3 regions of the Pectobacterium sp. PL64 genome follow, and region 1 is predicted to be linked to each of the others. Evidence: riboswitches for the same ligand, from Rfam matches in the RefSeq annotation. Region 1 holds a riboswitch; each other region holds the start of a gene.
What was found. Region 1 has a riboswitch for thiamine pyrophosphate ahead of thiB (thiamine ABC transporter substrate binding subunit). Riboswitches for the same ligand answer to the same signal wherever they lie in the genome.

Region 1 (10,514 bases):
CGACAGCACGCAGGCAAAGGCCAACGCCTGCGCCAGCGGTTGTTTCAGCGCGGCGAGTTCAATCAGCTTCAGCCGCTGCCAGCCGCGAATGTCCAGCGATGTGCAGAGTCGGTTGTAACGCTCGGCAACGTCCAGCATTGGGTTTTCCAGCACTTTGATCGCGTACGGGATTGCCATCAGCGCGTTGGTGAACACCACCAGCGCGTAAGGGGACTGCGGTAGCCCGATGCTGTTATTCAGCAGCAGGAAAAAGCCGGTTGCCAGCACAATCCCGGGCATGGCGAGGATGAGCATACCGCTCAGGTTCATCAACTGCCCGTAGAGCGGCTTCTGGCGTAACTTGAGCTCGCGGCTGCTCCAGAGCAGCATCATGGTCAGTACCAGACACAGCAGCCCCGCGCCTAAGGCAATGCGCAGCGAGGTAAACAACGTTTGCCAGAGCACAGGCTGTTGCAGCACGGTAACCAGAGAGCGGTTCACGCCATCCACCACCACGGCCAGCAAAGGAGGGACGACCAGCAGCAACAGCGCACCAATCAGCAGGCCATCGGTGAGGCGGCTTAAGACGCTATCCTGCGGGTTGCGCCAGGCAAGCTGCTGTGTGCTGCCGACGGGCAGAATGCGCCCCAGTCGCTGGCTCAGCAGTACCAAACCAAGACAGCAAACCATCTGAATTAACGCCAGCAGCGCCGCGCGCCCCGGATCGTAATCAAAGCTTAATGCCTGATAGATAGCTAGCTCAATCGTGGTTGCCTGCGGGCCGCCGCCCAGCGACAGCACTGTGGCAAAGCTGGCGAAGCAGAGCATAAAAATCAGCGCGCCAGTGGGTAAGATCTGTCGGCGCAGGGCGGGCCATTCCAGCAGGCGTAAATGCTGCCAGCTGTTCATACCCAGATTCGCGGCCAACTGACGTTGCTCAGTAGCGATGCCTTCTAACGACTGCAACAGCAATCGGGTTGCCAGCGGCAGATTAAAGAAGACGTGCGCTAGCAGGATGCCCTGCAACCCATAGGGCGAAAATGTGTATTTCAGGTCAAACCAGCCCAGCGCAGAGGCCAGCCAGCCTTGGCGACCGTAAACGCTGAGCAGGCCAAACACGGCCACCAGCACGGGCAGCACCAGCGTCATCGCGCATAGGCGCAGCAGCCAGCGATGGCCAGGAAAGCGTCGTCGATACAGCGCTCTGGCGAGAAAAATGGCCGGAACGGTAGAGAACAGCGCAGAAAGAAAAGCCTGCCAGAAGGTAAACCGAATGACATGCCAGAGATAGCTGTCATGCCATAGCGTGCGCCACTGGCTTTCAGGTGCCTGTAGCCACAGGGCACCGAAAGCCAGTGCGGCAACGGAAATTAACAGCGTTGTGGCCAGTAGCCCTGGCCACAGACGTCCGCCGATCAGTGGCTGACGGCGCGTTGCCATGCCTGAATCCACTGCGTCCTTTGATCGGCTACTTCCTGTGCGCTGAACTGCATGGCTTTTTCCGGCACCGCGAGCGTCGCGAAGCCTGCTGGCAGATCAGTTTTAACTGCCGGATACATCCAGTTCGTGGTAGGGATCGCCTGCTGGAAGGTTGGGCTCAGGATGAACTGCATAAAACGTTTTGCCAGCTCGGGATTTTTGCTGGAAGCCAGCTGTCCGGCGACTTCAATTTGCAGATAGTGCCCTTCGCTGAAGGTCGCTGCCGCGTAGTTGTCTTTCTTCTCTTCAATGATGTGATAGGCCGGCGACGTGGTGTAGCTCAGCACCAGATCCGCTTCCCCTTTCAGGAACAGACCGTAGGCTTCGCTCCAGCCTTTGGTGACGGTGACGGTTTTTTTCGCCAGCTTCTGCCAGGCTTGCGGCGCATCGTCGCCGTACACTTTCTGCATCCACATCAGCAGGCCCAGTCCCGGCGTGCTGGTACGTGGATCCTGATAGATCACTTTCCACGGTTCGTTGCTGTCCACCAGCTCATGCAGGCTTTTCGGCGGGTTCTTTAGCGTGTTTTTGTTATACACAAACGCGAAATAGCCGTAGTCATAAGGAACGAACGTTTTATTGCTCCAGCCGCCCGGTACCGTAACGGCGCGGGTGTCCAGATTGTGTGGCGCAAACAGGCCGGTTTGCTCCGCTGCTTGCAACAGATTGTTGTCCAGTCCCAGAATGATATCCGCTTTGCTGTTCTTGCCTTCCATACGCAGACGGTTCAGCAGCGAAGCACCATCTTCCAGCGCGACGAAGTTCAGCTCGCACTCGCACTCTTTTTCAAACGCGGTCTTGATGACAGGGCCTGGACCCCACTCGGAAGCGAATGAGTCATAGGTATAAACGGTCAACGCAGGTTTGGCGAAAGCCGAAGCTGAGAGCAGTAGCAGGCAAGACAGGCTGGTTTTCAGCACGGTGGCTGAACGCGGTAATAATTGATTTAACACTTTGCACTCCTGAGAATCATAGGGTGGCAAAGGACTTTGAGGCAGCAATAAGCAGCACTCTCAAATCCCTTCGCCGGTATTAACCGGATCAGGTTCGACGGGTATCTTCTCAGCGAAAAATTTTCCGCACCCCGTTGAGAACGGCACATTGTAAAGGGTTAAGTCGGGCAGCGAAAGGCTCTCAGCGTTCCGGCGGCGCAAACTAGGCGGATTTAAAATCAAACCCGCCCTATTGGCTCGCTCAGATACTGCGGTGTAACAGCCGCATGCTCACAACTTCGCTTAACGTGACGGCTTTTGTGTCCTATTTGTGGTCATTTACCATTTAACGGCCTCTTTCCCGATCCGCGCAGTACACCAGTCAATAAAGGCGCGGATCGCAGGCGAGAGGTGGCGGCTTTGTGGGTAGAGAATGAAAAGAGGTTCAAGCGGGGCACTGATATCAGGAAGTAGCCTGACAAGATGTCCATCAGCAAGTTGCTGGGGCACCATATAGCTGGCAATGCGTATTAGCCCCAAACCGGCTACACCAGCGGCAACATAGGCATCAGTGTCATTGACGCTGATCTGTGCTGTTATTGGAATCGCTACGGTGCGCGATCCATCGTGAAAATCCCAGCGAGCTGAATGTCCTGTCCGGCTGTGGGTATATCCTACTGCGGTGTGCTCTTTGAGCGAGTCTAACGTTGTAGGGTAACCATGCTTCTCTAGATAGCGTGGAGACGCGCAAATATACCACTGGAACGCACCGAGTCGCCGTGCGACCAGTCGCGATAACGGCGGTTCTCCGGTTCTGATGACACAATCGATACCCTGCTGGACGATATCCACGGTGGCATCACCCAAGTGGAAGTCCAACTTTATTCCGGGATGACGTTCAAAGAAGTCGGGCAGCGTGGGGATAAGGAAATTTTTGACCAGAGAAGATGTCGCCCCGATTCTGATCGTTCCATGCAGTTCTTCCTTTTGCTGTGCCGTTACGCTTTCTGCGGCGTGCACATCATGCAAGATCGCTTTGCAACTGTCGTAATAGCGCAGGCCAACATCCGTAATGCTGAGCGCTCGTGTTGTTCGGTTGAGTAACCGAGCCCCCAGATGTGATTCGAGTTCCTTAATGCTGCGGGTTACGGTGGAGGGTAAAACATGCATGGTTTCCGCCGCTTTTTTGAAACTACCCGCATCGACCACTCGCATGAATATTTCCATGGCCTGAAACCGATCCATACGATGTCTCCTCATTTTGTTATGAAACTTCATAAGACGCGTATATGGCGTACCTATCGTGTCAGCGGCTACATCACTTAATTGTTTGATTTTTTCAAATTATGAAGTGATGTGGCTGAATCTTATCATGCGCGCATTCTTGTATAACATAACGCTCGATCTTTGGGTGTCCTGATTTTTTACAAGAGTTATCAGCTCAGGGACATATTGGCAAACTGAATGCATGGGGAAAATTCGCTCATCCCTATGATGTAGATAATTTGAAATTTCGAAGGAGTTAAAAAATGAATAACAGCGGATCGGTGCTGAAGGACATTCTTGTGCTTGGTGCAGGACAGCTCGGTATGGCGGTCCTACGTGCTCTCGCCCCGCGTGCGCGAGCCTTGGAGTTGTCGGTCACGGCGCTCGTTTCACCGGATACTATTAACGATCCTTCGGTGCAGGATAGGGCAAAGCTGGCTGAACTCCGCGCACTAGGCATTGACGTTATGGGCTTCGACCTGGCTTCTGATGAACACGCCCTGACAGCGCTTTTCAGGAATTATAAGACGGTATTGAATTGTTCGGGATTTGTGGCAGGGCCGGGCACTCAGATGAAAATAACCAGAGCGGTGTTGGCTGCCAACGTTGTGCGTTATTTCCCTTGGCAATTCGGTGTTGATTATGACGTTGTGGGCCGAAACAGCGGCCATCCGGTTTTTGATGAACAGTACGACGTGAGGCAGCTGCTACGTAGCCAACTGAGTACCGAATGGGTGATTGTTTCGACTGGCATGTTCACGAGTTTCCTGTTTGAGCCAGCCTTCGACGTGGTGGATCTGGAACGTGGAACCCTTCATGGCTTGGGAAGTTGGGATACCAAAGTGACAGTGACGATCCCCGAGGACATTGGCTGGCTGACGACTGAAATATTGCTGGCTGAACCACGATTGGCTAATGAGGTTGTTTACGTGGCAGGTGACACGATCTCATACGGGCAACTTGCCGATATTGTCGAACGGGTCACGGGGAAGGCATTTAAGAGGACCGTATGGACTCTGGATAAATTGCGGGCGGATTTGAAAACTGCTCCGGATGACGTAATGGCCCGCTATCGTGCAGCGTTTGCGTTGGGTGAGGGAATGTGGTGGGACAAATCCGGCACCTTCAACGAACGTAATGGTTACGAGACGGTCGACGTCGAGCATTTCTTACGAATGCATGTGCAAAAATAGACAGAAGAGTGCGGCGCGATTCACTTTGCCCCGCACTTTTTCAGGTACAGTCAGCGTTCCGGCGGCGCAAACCAGGCGGATTTAAAATCAAACCAGCCCAGCATATTCATCCTGACGCCGCGCATACTGCGCTGACCCTGAAGCTGTAGCCAGTGATGAAGAAGAGGGTGCACCTGGCCGCTACCGATCAACTTTTCACACCATTCCGCCATCGGCAGCAAGTGACTGCGCCATTGCTGTGCATCCGCATGCAGATCGTCATCCAGACAGTGCTGCACCAGCGGAAGTTCGTAGAGCATCGCGAACAGGGAGAACTCGAGCGGTAAATAGCAGTTCACGCTGCTAAACCAGATATCACTTTCGGCATTGCCCTGATACCAGTCTTCGTAGCTGACCGTCTGGATATGCAGCGTGACGCCGTGTTCCGCCAGCAGCGCACGCATGATTTCGCTTAATATCCGGTACTCAGGGTGCTCATGATAAAAGGTCAGCGTCACCTGCGTCAGCCCTGCGGGAATAGGTTGGCGTTCGTCTGGATGGTGATGATGCCAGCGTGGCAACAGGCTGTAAGCGGGGGACCAGTCGCGCTGGTGGCTGGTGTCGGCATGGCTGAGTAGCGAAATCGGGTTAAAGACCTGCCAGAGCCAGCGGCGAACCTGTGGGCATTTAGCAAGCGGTGAACGTTTATCGAACAGCAGGAAATAGCAGCCTTCTTCCATCCGGCTTTCCAACTGTTCATGGCGAGAATCATCAGACTGGAATTGGACGGAGACCGGCATTTCCTCCGGTTCGTCCGGCAGTACCCAGATGTTGACTTCATCAATCAGTGCCCGATAGCCAAAATAATCATCGAAGGCGCGGATTTTTAGCTGGTTGCTGTTATTGCGTACCACGGTGTAAGGGCCGGTGCCAATCGGGTGTTGAGCGAAATCGGGTAGCGTTTGCCATTCCTGCGGCAAAATCATGGCGTGCACGCTGCCCAAAAGCCACGGCAGCCAGTTATCCGGGCGGCTCAGCCGGATATCAATCACGAACGGCATCGGTGATGTGATGGTTTCAAGGTGCGAAAACAGCGGCCATGCGGTGAGGCGCTTGAGGGAGGTGATGACATCATCCATCGTGAGCTCGCGACCGTGATGGAAGCGAATGGCCGGACGCAGATAAAAACGCCAGTGCAGCGGTGCCAGCATTTGCCAATGATGAGCAAGATCGGGTTTTATTTCCCCATTTTCCTCATTTATATTGGTCAGCCCACTAAAAATTTGCCGCGCAATGTGCATTTCCGAACGCCGCAGCGCCGAACCGGGCTGTAGGTTGCGTAAGGGGCGGTAATAGAGGATGCGCAGAATATGCTTTCCCTGCCGGAAACTCCGTCCAAGATGGGCAAGCAACATCTGGCGTACCGCTTCTTTGTCACCCACCAACTGCACTAGCTGCTCAATGCGATCCTGCTCCAGCAGATCCTCGGCACGCTGCTGCTGTAGCGCTAATCCGGTATACACAAACGATAGCTGCGAGCGCTTTCCTCTTCCTGCTTCGGCCTGCCAGACGAGCCAACCTTCCTGCTGCATCGCGTTCAGTAATGAGCGGATATGGCGGCGTGAGCAGTTCAACACCCCGGTCAACTCTTGCAGCGTGGTGTCGGTGGTTTGCCCCTGGAAGTGTTGCCACAGGCGGATGAACTGTTGTTGCAATCGAGGGGAAGACATAAAAGAGGAACTCCCTGCACTAAAGTCATCAATTTATCTTTCCCTATATTACGTCGATACTTTGCAACAAGGAAAGAGAGGAGGTGGCTTATGGCGATTTCCAGTTTGTATCAGTTCTATCGAACCTACTTATCGACCTGTAAAGCGAAGTGGTTTCGGTGGATGTCTACCCAACAGCGCATTGCATTATTGCAGCAGGCGACGCAGTGGCACCTGAAAGACATGTCTGACGACGAGTACCGTCATTGGCTCTAGGTAGTACGAAACAATTTATTCTGAGTAAGACAATTTATTCTGAATAAAACAATGTATTCTGAGTAATGGTGATGTTTCACCAGCCAGCGAATTTTTCGCTGGCTTTTTTTATGGTGTTTACCTGCCGCTAGCTTTTGATTATCGGGAGTGGTTTGCAGAGCAAGGGGATACCTGTGGCACTGTTCACGGGATGATTTGTTCACGTAATGGTTTGCCTTCGCTGAGCAGTGCACAATAACGTGCCAATTCGTCCTGCTGGCGTGCATTGCGTATCTGTAAGGCCAGATTAATCGTGGCAAGCTCCCTGGCGTTATCGGCTAATTCCTGGGGTATTTTTTTTTGTTTGGCCAGCCAGTCGGCGACATCGCTCCACTCCCATAGCGGCGATGTACCGCGTAAGCGCTGGACCGGAGAGGGGAAATCCCCCGCACCACGTTTCCCATCTTTGAGAAGCGCAATAGCCTGACGTGACAGCGCAGATAAAGCGGCGATGTCACTGATCCCAACCCAGGCTGCATCGACGGAGTGGACTTTGGCTTTGATGCTCGCGGATTCAATATCATGAATAGCGCTAATGACAGCTTTAGAAAAGCTAGGGCTTTCTCGATCAAATTCGAGATAGACAGCGCTGCCATAGAAGCAGATCAAGGCATCGTCGCAGCCGCTGGTAAAAAGCGCATCCTCCAGTCCTGCGGTGTCTGCGGAAACGCCCGATAGCGTGAGAGAAAAGTGATACATCGTCATAAATTCCTCGGTAAGCCGTGTGTCTTCTATTGTTTCAGTATTGCCTGACAGCTATCGACGTTGCGGCGGATTTGCTTTGCGTGATTTTCTGGGACTGATGGCGTGGACCAAATACTCATCATATGGATACTGTGATCCGGCGTGCTGCAGATAAGCCTGCCAAATGCGTGCCCGTTGCTGGGATAAAAATGCCAGCCCTGCGCTAACGCGTATTCAATGGCTGCCTGAATATACTTGTTTGGATGTTTTTTCATCGCTATATAGGGTCATGGTAAATTCATGTGTTGACTATTGTCAACGCTGGTGTTGATCGAGAATGAAATATACCTGCTTATTTAGCTGACCTTTAAACGGCGTGATCGGCCTGCGCGCAGCGTCGCAAAAGCAAATCGAAGAAGAAGATTGGAAAGGAAGCATGCCCTGAGGGAAAGGTACCGGGCATGCTTACATCGGGCTATTCCATCGGTTCTGATGGGCGACAACGTGGCACAACATGGGGATCATCGGTGAATGCTAACCTGAGCGTGTCGTAACGTGATGCTTTTATATTCAGGATGACGAAATAGTGAATCAGTCAGTAATGTTGAATGTTCAAACGTGTTTATTCTCAATAAAAAAGAATGACTCCGTTAATCTATTTTTTCTCTTATAATTAATATTAGTGTAAGAATAATGACTAAAATAATTCACTAATTTAGTGTAATGATTTTCATTATAAATTGTTTTTTTAGGAAACTATTTTCGTTGAAATTATAGGCGATTTTTTTGTGATGGCGGTCCTATGGATAAATTATTTTTTATAGCCCACTGTTTTTTATCTTGTGTTTAACGCACATTGTCACATTCTTTAAATATTATGTAACATGTAGCGGCGTTTTATTTTTTCTTGCTTACCAGCAATTTACTTCACAGCAATTTTTTGAATAACTCGACGGATGTAAAAATGAGCGATGTTCCTTATCAGTCAATAGCGATTTACGAAAAGCCAGAACCCTGGCACGCTGCCCCTGGCGTGCACAACATTAAACTGACGCCTCTTTTCGTCATTGTTTTTTCTGGTGTTTTACTTCTTTTTGCCTTGGCAGTTTCCACATCGTTCCTATTTTCTTAAGCAGGCTGAACAGTCGTTAAATAGTTCGACACTGGAATTGAATGTTCGAATGGAACTTGTTGATAGTGCTAATCATATGCGTGCGGCGCGTATGAATTTGCTACATGCTGTGAATCACTTACGTAATGGTCTTACTGATAACTACAATGCAAGTATGAAAGCGGCAGAAGAACGCCTGTCGCTGTCTCAGCAAATGTTTAATGGGTATCAAAATAGGTCGGTTCGCTCTGATGTTGAACTCGCCCGCGATAACGAATTAAAAGCGCGCTATGGCGATTATGTTGAACGCGGTATTAAACCCATGTTTGATATAGCGAAGAAGGGCAATGTTGAAGAACTCAATGCGTTTGAGTCGACAGTGATGTCTAAATTGGATGATGACTATGATGTGCCGTTGAAAGCGTCTTATCTTTATCGAGTTGAGATGGCAAAAAATATTAATGTGACGGCTGAAAGGAATTCCACTCTGGGCTATACGCTCATGATAGGCGCCTTTATTCTGGCTGTCGTATTAACGGGCATGACGTTCTTAGTCATTCGTCGGGTCATTATTAACCCAGTACAGTATTGGGTGTCACGCATACAGGCGATTGCGCACGGGGATTTAACGCGTGCGAGTGTGGATGTCGGACGGAATGAAATCGGCATTCTGGGGAACAATATCCAGCAAATGCAGGATTCGCTCTCCGAAACGGTTGGCTCGGTACGCGATAGTGCCGAGTCGATTCACAGCAGTTCGACGAAAATTGCCGTCGGTAATACGGATTTGTCTGCACGAACGGAGCAGCAGGCTGCGGCGTTGGCGGAAACAGCAGCCAGCATGGAGCAGCTTACGGCTGCGGTGAAGCAGAATACCGATAACGCGCACCATGCCAGCGATGTGGCGACGGAGACCTCAGCCAAAGCGGTGAACGGCGGCAGCATTGTTGAACAGGTTGTGGGTTCTATGTCGGACATCGCCAGAAGTTCGGACAAGATTTCTGAGATTATCGCGCTCATTAACGGGATTGCATTCCAGACTAATATTCTGGCACTGAATGCGGCGGTTGAAGCGGCCAGAGCGGGCGAGCAGGGAAAAGGCTTCGCGGTAGTTGCAGGGGAAGTACGTAATCTGGCACAGCGCTCGGCTAATGCCGCAACGGAAATTGCCGCATTGATTAAAGAATCTGAAACCAGAGTGACGGAAGGAACGGCGCTGGCATCCGAAGCGGGTAAAGCGATGGCCGAAATTGTGGCTGAAATTAATAACGTCACCCGCATTATCAATGAGATCGCGCTGGCGTCTGATGAACAGAGCAGTGGTATCAATCAGGTGTCGTTAGCGATATCAGAAATGGATCGCGTCACGCAACAGAACGCAACGCTGGTGCTAGAAGCGTCCTCGTCTGCTGCATCGCTTGAGCAGCAGGCCGAACGGTTGAATCTTGGCGTGTCCCGATTTCATCTGATGTAACCCGGTGGGTAAAAGACAAGAGCGGTAAAAGACAGGAATCATCATCATTGGCCAGCGGCTTTGTCGCTGGCTTTTTTCGTTGTTTTTTCGAGCATGGGGATGTGAATCCGCTTCTGATAGAATCAGTGAACAGGTACGCTGTTTCTGGCGATAAAGAAGGATGCACATGTCGCTTCCGCCAGAGCAATTTTGTACAAAGGATAAGAGGATTAACGCGTGCATAAAAAGCCGGTAGTGCAAGAGCAAACACATTTCAGACACCTGGAAGCATTAGGTGGTCTGGATATGTTGCAGGCGCAGTACTATCAGCAGCATTTTCCTCGTCATGTGCATGATACATATTGCATCAGTGTAATTGAGCAGGGGGCTCAGCGTTTTTATCGCTCCGGTGCA
Region 2 (10,514 bases), 660 kb from region 1:
TAGTCCACGGCGCCTTTGCCGATGGCTCTAGCTGGTCTGCCGTCACGGCCCGACTACAGGAAATGGGATACCACGTGACGGCGGTGCAAAACCCGCTCACTTCTTTAGCGGATGACGTTGAAGCGACGGATCGCGTACTGCAAAGGCAACAGGGCGATGTGCTGCTGGTCGGGCATTCGTGGGGCGGGGCCGTCGTGACGCAGGCTGGCAATGATCCCAAGGTCCGCGGCATCGTCTATTTGTCGGCGCTGGTGCCAGACAGCGGGGAATCTGTCTCTGATTTATTGCAGCGCCTGAAAGCGCCGATGGAAGGCATGACACCCGATTCTAATGGCCTGATTTGGCTGGATAACCCTGAACAGTACCGTGAGGTGATGGCGGGTGATGTCCCATTGAAGAAAGCACAGGCGCTGGCGGCGGTGCAACAGCCGATTGCCGCAAAAGCCTTTGGCGATCGCGTTCAGCAGGCAGCGTGGAAAAATAAACCAACCTGGTATCTGTTGACGGAGAAGGACAAGGCATTACATCCATCGATTCAGAAAGCCATCGCGAGCCATATCGGTGCAAAGACGCGAGCTATTGCGTCTAGCCATATGTCTCTGGTGTCACACCCGGAAGCTGTCGCGGATTTTATTGATAGCGCGGCTAAAGCAGTTAAATAAGTGAGCGTTAAAACTCAATGTAGGAGAAGTCATTGTGAATATTTTACATATAGACTCCAGTATTCTTGAGAATGGTTCCGTTTCCCGACAGCTTTCTGCTGACGTTGTGGAGCAGTTAGTTAAACAGCATCCGCAGGCCGTTGTCTCTTATCGGGACGTGGTTAAAGATGAAATTCGCCACTTAACTGCGCCGATTGCCGCCGGTTTCCGCCAACAAATAGTGTCCTCTTCAGCGGGCGAGGCAACGCTGCGGGAACATCAGTTATCTGAAGCGCTGGTCGCGGAATTTCTGGCGAGTGACGTGATTGTCATTGGCGCGCCGATGTATAACTTTTCCGTCTCGAGCCAATTGAAATCGTGGCTGGATCGGCTGGCGCAGGCCGGCAAGACGTTTAAATATACGGAACAAGGCCCGGTGGGGATGGCCGGTGGCAGAACGGTTATTGTGGTTTCTTCCCGTGGTGGTTTTTATACCGCTCCACCTTTTTTGGATATGGATTTTCAGGAACGCTATCTTCAGGGCTTTTTCCGCTTTCTTGGTATTACTGATATTCATTTCGTCCGCGCGGAAGGGGCTTCAAAAGGGGATGAAATCAAGAATCGTGAAATCCAAAATGCAAAGTCCTCTATCCATGCTGTGATTACATCCATAGCTTAAACAATATATAGCCGATCAATAATCATTGAGGTAGCAATCATGCTCTATGCCATTACGCTATATTACACCAGCCCGAAAGATGAACTTGAAAAGAGTATTGACGCACACAAAAAATGGCTGGCTGATAATATTAAAAAGGGAAATGTTATTTTTGCCGGCCCGCTGGACGATAGCACAGGTGGGTTTATTTTAGCCTACGGGTTAGATGGCTCTGACATGGAGGACATTCTTGCCGACGATCCGTTTGTTAATCTGGGATTAGTCAAAACAGAGGTAAAGGCAATCGAGCCTGGCATCTGTTCGAGCCATTTCTATAGCGAATGGGCAGGGCATGCGAAGGCATTTGTAAATAGTCTATCGATGTCCTTATTTATTATGGCTGTGAAAAAGCGCCATAGAATCATGGCGCTTTAACGTTATTGTGGAGTAAACAGGATGTCGGGGAAGAAGGGAGAGCTCGAAGAAATATGGCATAGATTTATGAACGATACGGGTATGCCAGTGAGTGGAGGTAATATTCATCATGTTTGGTAAGGCGTAATGATAGGTAATGGAATAATACGATAGCTGAGGCGTCTTTTTCTTTCTCTATCCACACTGTATCTACATAACGTAAAAATAGGTCAATATTTCACCCAGTGCTTTAACCTGACCGCCAACTGGCAGTACACTGGTGGCGTGATTTTTTGACCGATTTTCACTGTGGGCTCCCGTCTGCAGGCGTATCGATTCCGTTCCCTCTTTTTCAGTGAGCTATCTGGCCTATGACGTACCTCAAATTCTTGGGGATTGGGTTTATTTGTGTGCTGTTGTTGTCTTTTTGGCAAAGCTGGGCGCAGTCAACGCGTAACGGCGAAACGTTTAATGGGCAAAGCTGGTGGTCGGCCAAACGCGATTCTTCCGGCTTAGCGCCGAACCCTGTGCAATTTCGTCAGACTGCTATCGTGCAGGTTTATGCTGCGCCGACTTACGGCTGGCGTGGGCTGGTGGCGGTACATCCGTGGATCATTTTCAAGAACGCGGGTGAAACGCAATATCGCCGCTATGAAGTCGTGAGCTGGGGGAGCGATAACGTCGTCCGTCTTAACCGTTCGGTGGCAGATGCATATTGGTATGGCGCGAAACCGAAGCTGTTGGTGGAACACCGTGGCGATAAGGCGGAAGCCATGATCCCGCAGATTGAGGCCGCGATTAAAAGCTATCCGTGGCCGAATACCTACCACGCCTGGCCGGGGCCGAACAGCAATACGTTTCTGGCGCACATTGGCCGTGAAGTGCCCGCGCTCAAGCTGGATATGCCCGCTAATGCCATTGGCAAAGATTACCGCCCGATCACACGACCGGTTGGACTGTCGCCATCGGGAAGCGGCGTGCAGATTTCGCTGCTAGGCGTGCTGGGTATCACGATGGGCCTGGAAGAGGGGATAGAGGCCAACATTCTGGGGCTGAACATGGGCGTGGATATGAACCCGCCTGCGCTGCGTTTACCCTTTGTTGGCCGCCTCGGCTATGAAAAAACGGGTAGTGAAGAGGGCTGAGGGCAGCGCTTCGCCTTTACGCGCCGCATTGCCGCAGGTGTGTCAGCAGATTAGCGACTTCGGGTTGCAATGTCGCGCCGGATTTCACGCCCAGCCAGAGCTGGCGTGAAGCCCATTCGTCGGTGAGGCTGATGGCGCGTAATCCGGTGCCGAGCACTCCCGGACGAATCGCGCCCTCTGGCAAGACGCTGATCCCCAGCCCCGCTTCGATCATGCGACAAATACCGTCAAAGCTGCTGACCTGCACCCGCAGGCGCAGCACTCTCCCCAGCTCATCCGAAGCGTCTTTCAGCTGTTTCAGCAACGAACTGCCATTATTGAGGCCGACGTAGTCGTAGCCCAGTGTCTCGTTAAAGCTGACTTCTGGCCGCGCGGAAAGTGGGTGCTGGGGAGGAACGAGTACGACAAGCTTATCCTGACGATAAGGTATCTTCTCGACCCCCTGCGAGCCGACATTGTCAGCGAAGATGCCGATATCCGCTTCACCCATCGCCAGCGCCGTTACTACGGTCTTACTGAGCTTTTCCTCCAGGTTAATACGAATGAGCGGTCGGGCCAGAAGGAATGACGCCAGATCTTGTGGAAGAAACTGAATAATTGCTGAGGTGTTCGCCCACATGTGTACGTGTCCGCGCACGCCAACGGCGTAGTCATTCATCTCACTCGCCATACGCTCCACGTTGCTCAACACATTGCGCGCGTGATTCACCAATTCCTTGCCTGCCGGAGTTAACGTCAGGCCGCGCGGCATTCGGATGAATAACGCACAGTCCACGGTACGCTCCAGTTCAGCGATACGCTTGCTCAGGGCAGAAAGCGTGATGTGGAACTTTTCTGCCGCTTTGGTCAGGCTGCCGGTTTGGGCGACCTGCAAAAAGATGCGGAGCGACTGGAGGTCAAAGTGCGTCGGGTTAATCATGGTGTATCGAGCGTCCTCAGCAGGGCAGAAAAGCAGGCCAATTACCGGCGTATTGATACCGCGCAGCATGCGGGCACATTTCTTATGTCACGCTGTAATGTAGCACAGCGGATGGTTTTCCTGACAGGAAAGGGTCATTGAGTATTCAGGGATTATCAAAACGCGGCTCTGCGCCTAGGATGGCGTTGTCCTCTCTCTATTTTTGCCCGATGGGTTATCTGGTTGCGTTATGTTCAGTCTAATGATGTTAAGCGATATGTTGCTGTGTTTGTTTTTGGGAGTAGGGCTGGGGGTTTGTGGCGGTATGCTGGGGATTGGCGGCGGATTGATCGCCATTCCGGTGTTGGGAATACTCTTTGGTATGGATCAGCATCTGGCGCAGGGAACGGCGCTGGTGATGATCACGCCCAATGTGCTGATCGGTTTTTTGCGTTATCGCCAGCGTAATCGCATCGATACGCGGATTGCGCTGACCATGTGTGTGTTTGCGTCGGTGTCCGCTTATTTTGCTGCACACATTGCCTCGTCGATTGATGTTCATCATCTCCAAAATGCCTTTGCCATCTTCCTGCTGGTGCTGGCGGCGTACTACATGTTTCAGTGGTACAACAAACAGCGTAATCATTCCTCGGACATTGTGTTGTCGACTAAATACCTGCCGCTGCTCGGCGTGGCGAGCGGGTTTATGTCGGGCATTTTTACCGTCGGTGGTGGGTTGGTCGTCGTGCCCGTGCTGGTCACGCTGTTTGCCTTTGCTCAAACGCAGGCGCAGGGCATGGCGCTGATACTCGTGGTGCCGGGCGCACTGGCGGCGCTGCTTTCCTACTCGCAGGCGGGGAACGTTGACTGGAGTATCGGCCTGCCGCTGGCGCTGGGCGGGATCTTCAGCGTGTCGTGGGGTGTCGCTCTGGCGCACAAGATGCCAGTTGCTTACCTGCGCGGCGCGTTTTGTCTGGTACTCGTCGGCGTGGGAATCACCATGCTGGCGGTGAAATAATGCGGTGAGAACGGTGGTTAGCGCTGTTACTCATACTTATTTCTTTAAATAGACAGGTATTCAGCTTAAAGTTTTCAGCGCTTTCTCCGTTGATAGGTAGGAAGTGATGCGGTTAGCGTGAACGACTTCTCTGCGTCCTGACCGCTGCTGGAACGGCCCGAGTGAAGCAGGGCCGCGTCCTCTCTGAAGCACAATCTGAATAAGGCGTGATGTATGAGTCTCGTGAGCTATCTAGGAAAGCAAACTCTCGGTGTACTGGCGGGTTATAAACAGGATGGCGTGGTCATCCATATTTGTGGCGTCTATCCCAATGCGGATAACAGCCTGCGCGTTTTTTTCCCACACGGGCATGAGTTTGCCGTTGGCGATCTGGCAACTATCCACCTTGATAACCGCTCCGGGGTTGATGAATTTGATGCCAATATTCAGGTCTATCGTACTTCTTACAAAGGGCGCGTCATCGTCAGTGACGGAGATTGGGTCGTGCTGGAACCGCGAGAGTGCCAGCTTCTGCACGGTTTCACGCCTGTGCTGGATATTCGCGAACCGGGCTATCAGTTTCCGCAAGATAACCGTCCGTCAAAACCGGTGCCTCTGACGCCGATGTTCGATTTCCCACAGACGGAAAAGCAGGATTTCTCCAATAAGGTCGGTGTACTCATTACTATGGCCGCCGAACAGCCGCATACCACGGTGCTGGCGTTTCTGTCGTCTGTGGATAACGATATTTTCCTGATTACGTTCCCCGAAACTTTTAAATCTCAGCTGCTCAAACGTAATCCACACTGCTTTTTTGCAATGGATGAGCGCAGCCACTATACCTTCGAGCGGGCGATTGAATGGAACTACACCATTATTGAAGGGGAAGCGTTTATTATTGCGCGCGACAATCCACTTTATGAAAAAGTGCGCCATGAATTCGTCACCAAGAACCCGTGGGAAATTGCCTTCTTCACGCGCCCTGACGTCGAGGTTTACCATATTAAAAGCAAACAACTCGTGTGCCCCGGCAATACCCAAGCGATTAGCTAAGCTATAAAGAAAAAATGGGATAGCACAGTGCTATCCCATTTTATATAAGTGGCATCGGGCTACTGCATTTTTTCTTTCGGTTCCAGCGCCCATTCAACCTTGCCTTTACCCGTGCTCTTGGCTTGATACAGCGCGACATCCACGCGTTTCATAAAGTGTTCGGTGGGCTCCTGAGGCTGTTTTTGGCCGGCACCAATACTGACGGAAAGGTAATGCCTGTTTTTAATAATGATTTTGTTCGCGTTTTTTAATACTTCTCTTGCCAGCGCCTCTGCCCGATCCGGTGTTCCGGAATACAGAATAATCGCGAACTCTTCGCCCCCGATTCGGGTCGCCACCACCTCACTGTTATCGAAGCGGGAAAGGATATGGCCGAATTTACTTAATACTTCGTCGCCTTTTATGTGTCCATATTTATCATTGATGACTTTGAAATTATCGATATCGATAATAAATAAATAGGGCGATTTCGCTTCGAGCTTTTTTAATTCATTAATAAAAAATCGGCGATTAGGGAGCTGGGTGAGTTCATCACTGAATGACTGTATTTTGGCTTCGATATACTTATCGTTGATTTTATAGATCAGGTTATACACGCCAAACCCGACGCCAAACATCCCAATAATTCTCAGTAAATCCTCAACGTAATATCCAATGAATTTAGTCTGATAAACAAATTCATCCATAAAGTCAAACGTGGCGGAGCATATCCAGATGTGTAGCCCGAGGCGAATGGATAAAGCCGAAGTATGGTTAAGTGATATTTTACTGGTACACGATAGGATAAAAAAAAGAAAAACCAGTGCGATCGCATCGGTATAAGATCCAGGATTGTTGTGCAACTGCTCCTGAAAATCTCGATGCTCTAAAAACAGGACATTAAATATAACGATCAGCGCTGACGATAACAGGGCGAGCCTTATGGAATAAGACGCCTTTTTATTTTTATCAATGAAATCATAATCATATTGTTTGAAAGGCATCACTCACCTCCTCTTGTATCACCTTTTAATCCTATCATGAAACAGATTGAATAGATTCAGTATTATGCTAACCGGTGGTGTACTCCAGAGAATGACGTAGGGCAGGCTGATGCTGCAAAAAGCAGACGCCTGATGGCTCAGGCGTCTTTACCGATTAAAAATCGGCTTTCAGTACCACGCGGTAGCGGGCTTTGCCGTCACGCACGTGCTGGATGGCATCATTGATTTTCGACATCGGGAACAGTTCCGTCTGCGGTTTCACGTTGGCGCGCGCGGCGAGCTTCATCAAGGAACGCAGCTCATGCGGTGAACCGGTAGAAGAACCGGAAACACTGCGGTCGCCCGCGATAAGGGTGAAGGCTGGAACGCTGAATGGCTTCATCACCGCGCCGACGGTATGGAACTTCCCGTTATAAGCGAGCGCGTTGAAATAGGGCTGCCATTCCAGATCGACGCTCACGGTGTTGATGATGAGATCGAACTGGCCTGCCAGTGCGGTCAGCGCCTGCGGATCGCGGCTATTAACGACCTTATCGGCACCCATCGCCAGCACTTCTTGCTCTTTGGCTGGGTTCGAGCTGAACGCCGTGACTTCACAGCCCATCGCGTGCAGGAGCTTAATTGCGATATGACCCAGGCCACCGATACCGATCACGCCGACGCGGCTAGTTGCGGTGATATGATGCATTAACAGCGGTTTGAACACGGTGATGCCGCCGCACAGCAACGGACCCGCTGATTCGATATCAATGGAGTCAGGAAGCGGAATAGCCCACTGCCAGTTCGCACGGATTTTATCGGCAAAACCGCCTTTATTCAGGATCGTCGGCACGCTGCCTTGCTGACAGTTGGTTTGGCTACCGCTGATACAGGCATCGCAGTGCCCACAGCTGCGTGCTGTCCAGCCAATACCGACACGCTGACCAACCTTTAATCCTTTGTTTTTCGCCGCGTCACCCAGTGCGTGTACACGGCCAATGATTTCATGCCCGGCAACCAGCGGATAGCTCGACATGCCCCATTCGTTATCGATCATCGACAGGTCGGAATGGCACACGCCGCAGTAATCAACCGTGACTTCTACGTCTTCCGCTTGCAGTTCACCCGCATCAAACTCATACAACTCCAGCGCTGCGCCTGCTTCCGGTGCGGCATAACTCTTTATCATCGTCATCACAATTTCCTCAGTATGGGTTTGATTAACCAGTCTAAAGGGTTATGGCGTTTTTCTCTATGTCACAACGTGCCTGTGGTTTTTCATTTTGTGTCGGGTGGGCCGCGCTTGCTTTACGTTACCCACTTACTTATGCTGCAAAGCGTAGTACATGACTCGGGGTGCCCTTCTTTGTGAAGGCTGAGAAATACCCGTACCACCTGATCTGGATAATGCCAGCGTAGGGAAGTCACGGTATGCCCCACCGGTTGCCGCCTTCTTCCACGCCGGTTGGGAGACTTATGAACACGCGACCCGCCGACTTTTCTGCCGCTCAGGCTGCAACATCACTCACTCAATTCCGTTCTGCTTCGCCGCTGGTGCACTGTCTGACCAATGATGTGGTGCAATCTTTTACTGCTAATGTGCTGCTGGCGCTGAATGCATCGCCTGCAATGGTGGTCGATCCCGAAGAAGCTGCGCAGTTCAGCGCGGTGGCCGATGCGCTGCTGATTAATGTCGGAACGCTGGAACGCACGTGCGCTGAGGCGATGCGAGCGGCGGTAAACAGCGCCCATCAGGCGGGGACGCCGTGGGTGCTCGATCCGGTTGCCGTAGGCGGTTTGACCTTTCGGAGTGAATTCTGCCGTGAACTGCTAGCGTGGAAGCCAGCGGCGATTCGCGGTAATGCGTCTGAAATTATGGCGCTGGCGGGCTTAGCCGCACAGGGGCGGGGCGTGGATAGCGCCGATGATTCGCTGGCGGCACTCCCTGCTGCGCGCGAGCTGGCGCGGCAAGTGGGGACGATGGTTGCGGTGACCGGCGTGGTGGATTATGTCACGGACGGCGAGCGAGATATCGCGGTAACTGGCGGCGATAGCATGATGACGCGCGTGGTCGGTACGGGCTGTGCGCTGTCGGCGGTTGTGGCGGGTTTCTGTTCTCTGGAGGGGGATCGCTTATCGCATGTAGCGGCGGCGTGTTATGTCATGGCGCAGGCGGGACAGCAGGCAGCCTCGGTGGCGCAGGGGACGGGGAGTTTTATACCCAACTTCCTCGATAGACTCTATACCCTGCGCGCGGAGGATCTGGCATGAAGCGTATCAATGCGTTGACGATTGCAGGCACCGATCCGAGCGGCGGGGCGGGTATTCAGGCGGATTTAAAAGCCTTTTCCGCGCTGGGCGCTTACGGCACCTCGGTCATTACCGCGCTGGTGGCGCAAAACACGCGCGGCGTGCAGTCCGTCTACCGGATTGAACCGGATTTTGTCGCAGCACAGCTGGATTCCGTGCTGAGCGATGTGCGCATCGACAGCGCCAAGATTGGGATGCTGGCGCAGACCGATATAGTTGAAACCGTTGCCGAACGCCTGCGTCATTACGCGGTGCCTTTCGTGGTGCTGGACACCGTGATGCTGGCGAAAAGTGGCGATCCGCTACTCGCGCCGGAGGCGGTGGAATCGATCCGTCGTGAGCTGCTGCCGCTGGTTTCTCTGATTACGCCTAACCTGCCGGAAGCCGCTGCGCTGTTGAATACCTCACCTGCCGCTAACGAACAGGAAATGCGTGAGCAGGGGGAGGCGCTGCTGGCGATGGGCTGTCAGGCGGTGCTGATGAAAGGCGGTCACCTCAGTGAAGCGGAGAGCCCGGACTGGCTGTTCAGCCGTCAGGCCGAGCCACAGCGTTTTAGTTCTCCGCGCGTGAATACACGCCATACGCACGGCACTGGCTGCACGCTGTCTGCTGCACTGGCGGCGCTGCGACCGCGCCACGATAGCTGGGGCGAGACGGTCAAGGCAGCGAAGGACTATTTACAGCAGGCATTACAGCAGGCCGACACGCTGGAGGTCGGGCACGGCATCGGCCCCGTTCATCACTTCCACCGCTGGTGGTAGCACCATAAGTAAATTGACTTGTACTTCGCGTGACATATTTGCCAGTAATTTCAAATTAAATTAAGCGTATTCGGCATAGACAGTGCGTGATCGTCCGGTTATTTTGCTGTGAATTCTTGGCGTTAATGTGAAATAGGGTGTGGGGATAATATATGGCAGGTTCTGCTCGCAGTGCGATGGCTGCCAAGGCGCTTCAGACGATACTCAATATCGGCCTGCTGGTGCTGGCGATCATTCTGGTGATTTTTTTAGTCAAGGAAACGTTCCATCTGGCGAAGGTGCTGTTGATCTCCAACGAGAAAGATTCCTCCTATCAGCTGATAGAAGGCATTGTGATCTATTTCCTGTATTTTGAGTTCATTGCGCTAATCGTGAAGTATTTCCAGTCCGGCTATCACTTCCCGCTGCGCTACTTTATCTACATCGGCATTACAGCCATCATTCGCCTGATTATTGTCGATCACAAAAGCCCGTCGGATACGCTGGTGTATTCCGCGGCGATCCTGCTGCTGGTGTTTACGCTGTATCTGGCAAACAGTAATCGCCTGAAACGGGAATAGTAGAAACAGGAATAGCTGAAACGCGCCGCTATTCCAGCAGCGAGCATTGGGGCGGCAGCCGACAGTGAATCGCCGCGGGAAGCACCTCGATATGGAAGCGTTTGGCGCTGAACGG
Region 3 (10,514 bases), 1.1 Mb from region 1:
TGGTACGTTCGGCGTTGGTTTCCTGTTTCGACCGCTAGGTGGCATGGTGTTCGGCCACTTCGGCGATAAGCTGGGCCGTAAACGAATGCTGATGATCACGGTCTGGATGATGGGCATTTCTACTGCGCTGATTGGTCTGTTGCCGTCGTTTGATTCCATCGGCTGGTGGGCACCGGTGCTGCTGGTTACGCTGCGGGCAATTCAGGGATTTGCGGTCGGTGGTGAATGGGGCGGGGCGGCGCTGTTGGCGGTAGAGAATGCACCGAAGAAGAAGAAAGCCTTTTACAGCAGCGGCGTACAGGTTGGCTTTGGGGTCGGGCTGTTACTAGCTACTGGGTCGGTATCGGTGGTGAGCAACTTGACGACCAATGAAGAATTTACCACCTGGGGCTGGCGTCTGCCGTTCTTGTTCAGCCTGATTCTGGTGGCTATCGCCTGGTGGGTGCGTAACGGGATGGATGAGTCTCAGGAATTTGAGGCGAATAAAACGTTAGGAGAAAGAGCCAATAAACTGCGTTCGTTCCCTATCATGGAAGCACTGCGCCAGCACCCGAAGGCATTTCTGCTGATTATTGCGCTACGGCTTGGCGAACTGTTGACGATGTATATCGTTACCGCGTTTGCCCTCAATTATTCTACGACTCATCTTGGGCTATCGCGGGATATCTTCCTGAACATCGGGCTGCTGGTGGGGGCGATCAGCTGCGTATCTATTCCTTTCTTTGCCTATCTGGCAGATAGCTTTGGCCGCCGTCGGATCTACGTTACTGGTGCACTGATTGGGGCGGCGAGTGCGGTGCCATTCTTTATGGCGCTGGAAAGCCATAACACACTGCTGATTCTGTTCTTTGCCATCATGCTGGCGAATATTGCCCACGATATGATTGTTAGCGTACAGCAGCCGATGTTTACCGAACTATTTGGTACGGCGTACCGCTATAGCGGGGCAGGTGTGGGTTATCAGGTCGCCAGCGTGGTTGGCGGCGGGTTTACACCTTTTATCGCCGTTCTGCTGGTGCAGTTTATGGATGGTTCATGGCATGCGGTGGCAGCTTACCTTGCCATTGGCTGCTTACTTTCGGCGATTGTCGGAATGCGGATGAAGGCAACATCAGCGGACGCCTTACCTAACTAACCTCTTTACTTCACCCATCTCGCGTGCCGATACAGATGCAGAGTCTGTATCGGCATATTTTTTTACTGCTTTTTAGTCTACTGTTTTTGCCGTGGCGTTATCTGAACCGATCAAGATCGCTTCGCTTTAGCCCAATATCCTTAAGCCCGTCATCGCTCATATTTTGCAGTATCTTCAGCGTTTGTGCCCTTGCCCGCCAGGCTTTCAACAAGCGGAACGGCAAAATCAGCATTAGCCAAAACGGTGACTCGCGGAACGGTTTTTGTGATCGATTCTCATGAAATTCCATATTTTCCCCCTCGCCAGTGAATGATCGCTATGATGAGGCGAAAGGTATTTTCAATACAGACTCAAAAAATCCATTTTTTTAGCATACAGATTGTGTGATATTGCATCTGAATGGTGATTTTTATGTGAATCTGTACTGGTTACTGCTGCGAATCTTGATAGGGAATGATACTGATGACGCGTTATCAACACCTGGCTGGGCTGTTAGAACAGCGGATCGAACAAGGGTTGTACCAAAGCGGAGAACGCCTGCCTTCTGTGCGGGCGCTGAGTACAGAACATGGTGTGAGCATCAGTACCGTCCAGCAAGCCTACCATCTGCTGGAAACCCGGCAGTTGATTATGCCGCAGCCGCGTTCGGGATATTTTGTCACGCCGCGTAAGGCAACGCCGCCCGTACCCGCGCTGACTCGTCCTGCTCAACGTCCGGTTGAGATCACGCAGTGGGAATCGGTGCTGGAGTTGGTGAATGTGCGTCTGGAAACCAACGTGTTGAAATTTGGCAGCGGAATGCCGGATGTAAGCCAGCCGACCATCAAACCACTGTGGAAAGAGATGGCTCGCCTCTGCCAATATCAGGATCCTCGGATCTTACAATATGACAGCGTATATGGCGTGCCTGCGCTGCGTGAGCAGATTGCCCGTCTTACCGTCGACTGCGGCTGCCAGCTCACCCAAGATGATATTGTGGTCACGACCGGATGTCAGGAAGCTCTATTTGTCGCTGTCCGCGCCGTTTGCCAACCCGGCGACATCGTAGCCGTTGAGTCACCGGCTTTTCCGGGCACAATGCAGATCCTCCGTGGGCTGGATATCAAAGCGATCGAGATCCCAACCGATTCAGTAACGGGGATCAGTCTTGAAGCGTTAAGACTGGCGTTGGATCAGTGGCCGATCAAAGCCGTGCTTCTGGTGCCAAGCTGTAACAATCCGCTTGGCTTCATCATGCCTGACGCCCGCAAGAAATCGCTGGTGACGCTAGCGCAGCATTTTGATATCGCGATTATTGAAGATGATGCCTATGGCGAGCTGGCTTATGAATATCCGCGTCCCCGCGCGATAAAATCATTTGATGAAGACGGACGTGTACTGTTGTGCAGTTCGTTTTCAAAGAATCTGGCACCCGGTTTGCGCGTCGGCTGGATCGCCCCGGGGCGCTATCTGGAACGCGTGATCCATACAAAATACATCAGCACGGGATCGACGGTGGTACAGCCCCAGTTAGCCGTGGCAGAATTTATTCGTAGCGGACACTATCAGCCTCATCTACGCCGTATGCGTGCTCAGTACAAAGCTAATCTGGATACGTTTACCTGCTGGGTTCGTGAGTATTTTCCGTCCAATATTTGTGTGAGTCGCCCGCAAGGTGGCTTTCTGATGTGGATTGAGCTGCCTGAATATTTTGATTCGCTCAAACTCAGCCGCGAGGTCAGAAAAGCGGGCATACAGATAGCGGCGGGTTCGCTCTTCTCCGCCTCGGGAAAATACCGTAATTGTCTTCGGCTCAATTATGCCAATCGCTTCACGGAAGAGATGAGGGAAGGGCTGCGCATCGTGGGTAGTGAAATCGCGAAGATGATGCACACGTTTCCTGACCAGAACGTAACCTGATTATTGTTAAGGAAGGGCCGATACGGGTAAGGATAAGTCCCGTATCGGCGGGTTGATGTGCAGAGCCGATAAGTAGCAAACGGCTCTGGCCAGCAAGCTCCGTAATCATGCTCAGGCTTGCCAACGACGCTACTGTATTACTCAGCGAATGCCGTGACGATAGGCCGAATGTCATGTTGCGCGGCGTTATCCTGAGAATATTGTCTTCCGTGTAATTCTCATTTCGGCTTGCGAGTCGCGTCCCAAATCAAGCGTATCGCTGTCTTATCTGTTCGGTAACTACCGGCCTAAATAACCGTCCCAGTCTTTCCACACGGGTTGGAGACCTGCACGTATGATGGCCTGCGCCACGTCTTCAGGGCGCCGCGAGTCATGCGGTGAAAACTGTTCCAGTTCTGGATGGTCGTCGGCGTAGCCACCCGGCTGGGTTTTGGAAAATGCGCTGACGTTGTTAATTGCGATAGGAATGGCATGATCGCGGAAGAAAGGCGACTCACGTGTGGATAGCGACAGCTCAATATCCGGCGACAGCAACCGGAATGCGCAAATCACCTGCATGAGCTGCGCTTCATCCATGAGTGACGCCGGTTCAATGCCGCCCGCACAGGGGCGCAGACGCGGGAACGAGATAGAATACCGGCTTTGCCAGTAGTGTTGTTGTAAGTGCAGCAGGTGTTCTGCCACCATGTAGCAGTCGGTGCGCCAGCTATTGGACAGGCCGATTAAGGCGCCCAGCCCGATCTTGTCGATCCCCGCACGACCTAATCGATCCGGCGTGGCGAGTCGCCAGTGGAAATCTTGCTTTTGTCCTTTGAGATGGTGCAACTGGTAGGTCGCCGGATGATAGGTTTCCTGATAGACCATCACGCCATCCAGACCCAGTGCTTTTAATTCGGCGTACTCGTCCTGCGACAAGGGCTGAACTTCAATCATCAGCGAACTGAAGAGCGGTCGGATCAGCGGAAAGACGCGACGAAAATAATCCATGCCTACTTTACGCTGATGTTCGCCAGTCACGAGCAACAGGTGTTCAAACCCCAGTTCCTTGATAGCGGCGCATTCACGCAGGATTTCTGCTTCATCCAGCGTTTTTCGCTTGATGTGGTTACTCATCGAAAAGCCGCAGTAGGTACAGTCGTTGGAGCACAGGTTGGACAGGTACAGCGGGACATAGAAGCTTACCGTATTGCCGAAACGCTGTCGGGTAAGCTGTTGCGCCCGCTGAGCTAGCGGTTCCAGATAGGTACTGGCGGCAGGTGAAATGAGCGCCATAAAATCGTCACGCGTCAGGTGTGGGGCAGCAAGCGCTCGTTCAACATCGCGTGCGGTTTTACCGTTGATGCGCAGCGTCAGGTCATCCCAGTCGAGCTGTTCCCAGACGGTTTGGAAATCGACGTTCATCACCTTGTCCCTTCTGTTTGCCGATGAAGAAAACCGGTGAGCGGGCTGGTGGCGCTGGCGACAAACTGCTTACTTCCCAGCCCGGCTTGACGAGCAAGCCCTCCGGCATCGACTGCCAGCCGAAATGCGTGCGCCATCGCCACGGGATCGCGAGCAACGGCGATGGCCGTGTTGACCAGAACGGCATCGGCTCCCATTTCCAGCGCATCAGCCGCATGGCTGGGTGCGCCAATACCCGCATCGACAATCACCGGAACGCGCGCCTGTTCGATGATGATGCGGAGAAAGTCACGCGTTTGCAGTCCCTGATTGGAGCCGATCGGTGCGCCCAGCGGCATCACCGCCGCGCAGCCGACTTCTTCCAGCCGTTTGCATAGTACCGGGTCGGCACCGCAGTAGGGCAGTACCGTGAATCCCTCTTTTACCAGCTGTTCGGCGGCCTTCAGGGTTTCGATAGGGTCGGGCAGCAGGTATTTCACATCGGGATGAATTTCCAGTTTCAGCCAGCGAGTGCCCAGCGCTTCACGCGCCAGTCGGGCTGCAAAAATGGCTTCGTCTGCGGTTTTGGCACCCGACGTATTCGGCAGCAGCTTAATACCGAGCTGGCGTAGCGGGGCAAGAATGGCATCGTTGCCGCCGTTCAGGTCAACGCGTTTCATCGCCATGGTAACCAACTGAGAGCCGGAAGCCTCAAGCGCTGCCAGCATCAGTTCTGGCGTGGCGAATTTCCCGGTGCCGGTCAGTAGCCGTGAAGTAAATGTCGTATCGGCAATGTGCAGCATGTCATCCTCCCGCGATGGCCTGAAAAAGCAAAATATCATCACCGTCCTGCACCTGATGCTGTGACCAGGTGGCGTGCGGGATAATGGTCTGGTTGATGGCCAACGCTGTACCAGGCTGGAGCCGATTGATCTGGCTCAGCAGCGCCTTAACCGTGATAGCCTCTGGGAATTCAAAGGGCTCATCATTCAGCGTGATTCTCATACTGCTCCCCCGCATACCGGGCAATGGGGCGCGCGGGTTAGTTGAAGCGTGTTCCAACTCTGCTGTTTGCCATTGAACATTCTCAGCTTGCCGTCCAACGCGGATGGCATACCAGCCAGCAGTTTGATCGCTTCCAGCGCCTGGAGTGTGCCAATTACGCCGACCACCGGACCCAGCACGCCTGCGGTACGGCAGTTGCGTTGTGGTTCGGTCGTATCAGGGTACAGGCAGGTGTAGCAGCCAGCGTGATAAGGCGGCGTGAAGACGGCGAGCTGGCCGCTGAAGCCGACGGCGCTCCCACTGATGAGCGGCTTACCTGCGCGAAAGCAGGCGGCGTTAACCTCATGGCGAGTGGTCATGTTATCGCTGCAATCCAGCACCAGATCGACGCGGCTGACGGCATGGCGTAACGCGTCGCTGCTGAGCCTCTCGGTAATCGCAATCGCTTCTGAGTTCGGGTTTAACGCCTGTAGCTGACGCTGGGCCAGCACGGCTTTGGGCTTGTCGGTATCGCTGGTGCGATACAGAATCTGACGTTGCAGGTTGCTGATATGCAGTGTGTCATCGTCGGCAAGCAGCAGCGTGCCGACCCCTGCGGCAGCCAGATAGAGCGACGCGGGCGCGCCCAGCCCACCCAGTCCGACCAGCAGAACGCGTGCGGCTTTGAGCTTATCCTGACCGTCCGGGCCAATATCTTCCAGCATGAGTTGACGGCTGTAGCGCATGAACTCGCTATCGCTCAGTCCGGCTGGCGTAGAGTGGTGATGCGTTGCCATATTATGCCTCCCGCCCTTCAATCATCCTGAGCAACGTTGCCGTTGCTTGCCGCCAGTCTGGTGCCTGCGTAATGGCGCTGACGACGGCAATGCTGCCGACGCCCGTTTTTAGCACCGCAGGGACGCTATCGATGCTGATACCGCCAATCGCCACGGTGGGAAAACGGTCTTGCAGATTGGTGATGTGGCGCGTCAGTTCAGCGAGCCCCTGCGGCGCTGATGGCATGTCTTTGGTTTGCGTAGGGAAAATATGCCCCAGCGCGATGTAGGACGGGCTGATCGCCACCGCGCGCGCCAGCTCACGATCGTCGTGCGTGGAGACGCCTAAACGCAGGCCAGCTTGTTTAATCGCGATCAGATCGGCGGTATCCAGATCTTCCTGACCCAGATGTACGCCGTGCGCCTGATGTTTTACGGCTAATTTCCAATAGTCATTGATGAAAAGCTGCGCCTGATAGCGGCGACCCAAGGCGATCGCCTGGATCACCTCGGCTTCTGCTTGTTCATCTGACCGACCTTTGATCCGGAGCTGGATCGTTTTCACCCCGACGCCGAGTAGTCGCTCGATCCATTCCACGCTATCGACGACGGGATAAAGCCCCAGCCGCTGTGCCGTTGGGGCAAAAGGCGTCGAGTCCGTCATTTGCTTACCTCGGTTTGCAGGCTGGTGGCGCTGTGATAAAGCTCGCTGCCGCGTGAGCGGAATTCTTGCGACATCTGCTCCATACCGACTTCAATCGGTTTGGCTTCCGCTTCCTGTTTCGCCGCGTAGTCGCGTACTTCCTGTGAGATTTTCATCGAGCAGAATTTGGGGCCGCACATGGAACAGAAGTGGGCGACTTTACCGGATTCTTGCGGCAGGGTTTCATCGTGGTAGGCGCGAGCGGTTTGGGGATCGAGCGCCAGATTGAACTGGTCTTCCCAGCGGAATTCGAAACGCGCTTTTGACATGGCGTTATCGCGGATCTGCGCGCCGGGGTGGCCTTTTGCCAGATCGGCGGCGTGAGCGGCGATCTTGTAGGTAATCAGCCCCTGTTTAACGTCTTCTTTGTTCGGCAAGCCAAGATGTTCCTTCGGCGTCACGTAGCAGAGCATCGCGCAACCGAACCAGCCGATCATGGCTGCACCGATGCCGGAGGTGAAGTGATCATAACCCGGTGCGATATCGGTGGTGAGTGGGCCGAGCGTATAGAACGGCGCTTCATGGCAGTGCTCCAGCTCTTCGGTCATGTTGCGGCGGATCATCTGCATCGGAACGTGGCCGGGGCCTTCGATCATCACCTGAACGTCGTATTCCCAGGCGATTTTAGTCAGCTCGCCCAGCGTATGCAGTTCGGCAAACTGGGCTTCGTCGTTGGCATCCTGAATGGAGCCGGGGCGTAAGCCGTCACCCAGCGACAGCGCGACGTCGTAAGCGGCACAAATTTCACAAATCTCACGGAAGTGTTCGTACAGGAAGCTCTCTTTGTGATGCGACAGGCACCACTTCGCCATAATGGAGCCGCCGCGTGAGACGATGCCGGTCAGGCGTTTAGCGGTCATCGGTACGTAGCGTAACAGCACGCCAGCGTGGATGGTGAAGTAGTCCACGCCCTGTTCCGCCTGCTCCAGCAGCGTATCGCGGAACATTTCCCAGTTCAGGTTTTCCGCCACGCCGTTCACTTTCTCCAGCGCCTGATAAATCGGTACCGTCCCGATTGGCACGGGGCTGTTACGCAGAATCCACTCGCGGGTTTCGTGAATATAGCGACCAGTGGAGAGATCCATCACCGTATCTGCACCCCAGCGGGTAGACCAGACCAGCTTTTCCACCTCTTCTTCGATGGAGGAGGTCACGGCGGAGTTGCCGATATTGGCGTTAACCTTCACCAGAAAATTGCGGCCGATAATCATCGGCTCTGATTCTGGGTGGTTGATGTTGGAAGGGATAATGGCGCGGCCGGCGGCCACTTCCTGACGGACAAATTCCGGCGTGATGTTCTCCGGCAGGAGAGCTCCGAAACTTTGGCCCGGATGCTGCTGGCGTAGCACGTCAGTGCGAATACGCTCGCGTCCCATATTTTCGCGAATGGCGATAAATTCCATTTCGGGGGTAATCACGCCCTGTCGCGCATAGTGAAGTTGAGTAACGCGTTTGCCCGCTTTGGCACGTAAAGGTCGTGGCAAGTGCTCGAAGCGCAGATGATCCAGACCCGCATCCGCCAGACGCTGCTGGGTGAAATCGGAGCTGACGCCAGATAGCGCCTCGGTGTCGTGACGTTCTGCAATCCAACTGGTGCGCAGCTTCGCTAGCCCAACTCGGACATCGGGTTGCGCAGCGGGATCGCCATAAGGCCCTGACGTATCGTAAACCGGGATTGGCTCATTGGGCTCGTATTGGGGGTTGTCTTTACTGCCGCCGAGTAGTGTCGGGCTGAGCTGAATTTCTCGCATCGGTACGTGGATATCATCACGTGAGCCCGTAAGGTAAATGCGTTTGGAATTGGGAAAGGCGGTTCCCTGTAAGGTTTCAATAAACTGCTGGGCGGCGGCACGCTGTTCACGGCGACCCGATTTGGATGCTGTGGGTAGCTGTGCTTCTGTAGACAATGGGTTTACAGATAACGGTTCTTTAGACAATGGTTCTGTAGACATAGCAAGTTCCTGTAAGACGTAAAGGGAAGATTGCTTGTCTGGAGCCCGGAGGGAGTAATAATGATATTGAGCGTCAGAGCAGGTATGTGGGAATACACAGCCTTGGGCTCAATGAGGTGCATTACTCTTGTTCCCTTCGCAGGTATTAACCCGATCAGGTTCCGCGGATCCCGAATTAACGGTCTCAGCCTGTGCGCTCATAAATTTCGTCATAAACGAAACACGAGCACGCTAGGCACTCCGACAAGATATGCCCGTCTCTTAAACGGGCCAATAAAACCCCTACACTGTATGTCGGCAAAACGCGGATGTCAAAGCGTGCCGCTTTTGCTTTTACAATGTGTGATGATGTCCTGAAATAACGTCAAATGACGACTATTTGTCGTAAACCTGCTGGATCATTCTGTCTTCTAACGTAAAACGTTCTTCCAGCGCTTCGCCGACGTGGGAGAGTGCCTGCTGGAATTCGAGGCAGTTATCGTGGTCGATGGCTGCCGCCAGATGGCTATCGTAAAACGTCATAATTTGCTGCGTGTTATTTTGCAGGGCGAGGTCGAGCTGGGTGGAAAGCGCTAATACTTGTTCGCTGTGCGTCGCGGCTTCATGCAGCATTTTTTCGTATAAATGAAAGTGGCCGGTAGAAAGATAGTCCACCAGATTCTGGCAAAAATTATCCAATGCCTCTTCATCCAGAAGAGAAAGCGTTTCCTTATTCGGCTTGATGCCAACCAGATGATAGTAAGCCACCAGAAGCTGCTTACGCGCTTGTAGCCATTGGTCGATTAACGCATTATTGCCACCAACGTATTCAGTTAGACTTTGTAGCTGGTTTAGCATTGTTGACTCCGTGAACGGTAAGAAATAACTGAAATCCCAGTTATAAAACTTATGTAATCACTCTGAATGTAAAATGCCAGTGAAGTGGCAGTGGAGCAATAAAAAGATATGGAACAGACGCTAAAAGGTGACGAAACCGGCTGGTGGGTAGTTAGCGATGCGGTACAAATCTGGCTCCCTCAGGGAGAATTACCGCGCGGAACGGCTACGGCGTGGTCGTTGCAGGGGAAAACGGCTCGCCAAATTGGTGAATGGCAAGGACTGCCTGTCTGGCTGGTCTGTCAGGGGCGGGATTCCGATATGGCATCGGTTCGCCAGTTGCTCGATCAGGACGTCGGCTTATTCCAACTCGCGGGGCGCGGCGTACAGCTGGCTGAATTCTATCGCTCTCATCGTTTTTGCGGTTATTGCGGCCATGAAATGGTGCGGAGTAAAACCGAGCTGGCGTGCTTATGTCACCACTGCAAAGAGCGCTATTATCCGCAGATCGCGCCTTGCATCATCGTTGCGATTCGCCGTGGCGAGGAAATTTTGCTGGCACAACACAATCGGCATCGCGGAAACATGTACACCGTGCTGGCCGGATTTGTCGAAGTGGGCGAAACGCTGGAGCAGACGGTCGTGCGTGAGGTGATGGAAGAGAGCCAAATTCAGATAAAAAACCTGCGCTATGTGAGCTCGCAGCCTTGGCCATTCCCGCATTCACTGATGATGGCGTTTATGGCCGACTATGCGGGTGGCGAAATCAAGCATGACCCGAAAGAGCTGCGTGACGCAGGCTGGTTCCGTTATGACCAACTCCCGCAGTTGCCTCCGCCGGGCACTGTGGCACGTCGGCTTATCGAAGA

Region 2: linked by a shared signal. The riboswitch ahead of thiM (hydroxyethylthiazole kinase) and the one ahead of thiB (thiamine ABC transporter substrate binding subunit) in region 1 are both predicted to bind thiamine pyrophosphate.
Region 3: linked by a shared signal. The riboswitch ahead of thiC (phosphomethylpyrimidine synthase ThiC) and the one ahead of thiB (thiamine ABC transporter substrate binding subunit) in region 1 are both predicted to bind thiamine pyrophosphate.

Annotation. Positions count from the first base shown of each region.
Region 1 is NZ_CP092070.1:3,697,735-3,708,248, reverse strand. Features, by position in the region: gene thiP (thiamine/thiamine pyrophosphate ABC transporter permease ThiP) at 1-1,419, opposite strand, end outside; gene thiB (thiamine ABC transporter substrate binding subunit) at 1,395-2,378, opposite strand; TPP riboswitch at 2,459-2,555, opposite strand; gene HP572_RS16585 (LysR family transcriptional regulator) at 2,730-3,635, opposite strand; gene HP572_RS16580 (aromatic alcohol reductase) at 3,920-4,849, shown strand; gene sgrR (HTH-type transcriptional regulator SgrR) at 4,900-6,558, opposite strand; gene sgrT (glucose uptake inhibitor SgrT) at 6,649-6,813, shown strand; gene HP572_RS16565 (AlpA family transcriptional regulator) at 6,997-7,557, opposite strand; gene HP572_RS16560 (hypothetical protein) at 7,584-7,811, opposite strand; partial or broken gene HP572_RS16555 (methyl-accepting chemotaxis protein) at 8,501-10,121, shown strand; gene HP572_RS16550 (AraC family transcriptional regulator) at 10,338-10,514, shown strand, end outside.
Region 2 is NZ_CP092070.1:3,039,248-3,049,761, reverse strand. Features, by position in the region: gene HP572_RS13730 (alpha/beta fold hydrolase) at 1-662, shown strand, start outside; gene HP572_RS13725 (FMN-dependent NADH-azoreductase) at 697-1,320, shown strand; partial or broken gene HP572_RS13720 (YciI family protein) at 1,360-1,659, shown strand; gene HP572_RS13715 (DUF3750 domain-containing protein) at 2,085-2,858, shown strand; gene HP572_RS13710 (LysR family transcriptional regulator) at 2,875-3,846, opposite strand; gene HP572_RS13705 (sulfite exporter TauE/SafE family protein) at 4,007-4,774, shown strand; gene HP572_RS13700 (hypothetical protein) at 4,988-5,806, shown strand; gene HP572_RS13695 (GGDEF domain-containing protein) at 5,866-6,789, opposite strand; gene HP572_RS13690 (NAD(P)-dependent alcohol dehydrogenase) at 6,944-7,963, opposite strand; TPP riboswitch at 8,111-8,207, shown strand; gene thiM (hydroxyethylthiazole kinase) at 8,245-9,039, shown strand; gene thiD (bifunctional hydroxymethylpyrimidine kinase/phosphomethylpyrimidine kinase) at 9,036-9,839, shown strand; gene psiE (phosphate-starvation-inducible protein PsiE) at 9,992-10,399, shown strand; gene yegS (lipid kinase YegS) at 10,428-10,514, opposite strand, start outside.
Region 3 is NZ_CP092070.1:4,774,275-4,784,788, forward strand. Features, by position in the region: gene shiA (shikimate transporter) at 1-1,135, shown strand, start outside; gene HP572_RS21445 (DUF1127 domain-containing protein) at 1,233-1,424, opposite strand; gene HP572_RS21450 (PLP-dependent aminotransferase family protein) at 1,598-3,034, shown strand; gene thiH (2-iminoacetate synthase ThiH) at 3,314-4,435, opposite strand; gene HP572_RS21460 (thiazole synthase) at 4,435-5,217, opposite strand; gene thiS (sulfur carrier protein ThiS) at 5,219-5,419, opposite strand; gene HP572_RS21470 (molybdopterin-synthase adenylyltransferase MoeB) at 5,416-6,195, opposite strand; gene thiE (thiamine phosphate synthase) at 6,197-6,838, opposite strand; gene thiC (phosphomethylpyrimidine synthase ThiC) at 6,835-8,829, opposite strand; TPP riboswitch at 8,944-9,082, opposite strand; gene HP572_RS21485 (Rsd/AlgQ family anti-sigma factor) at 9,205-9,666, opposite strand; gene nudC (NAD(+) diphosphatase) at 9,775-10,514, shown strand, end outside.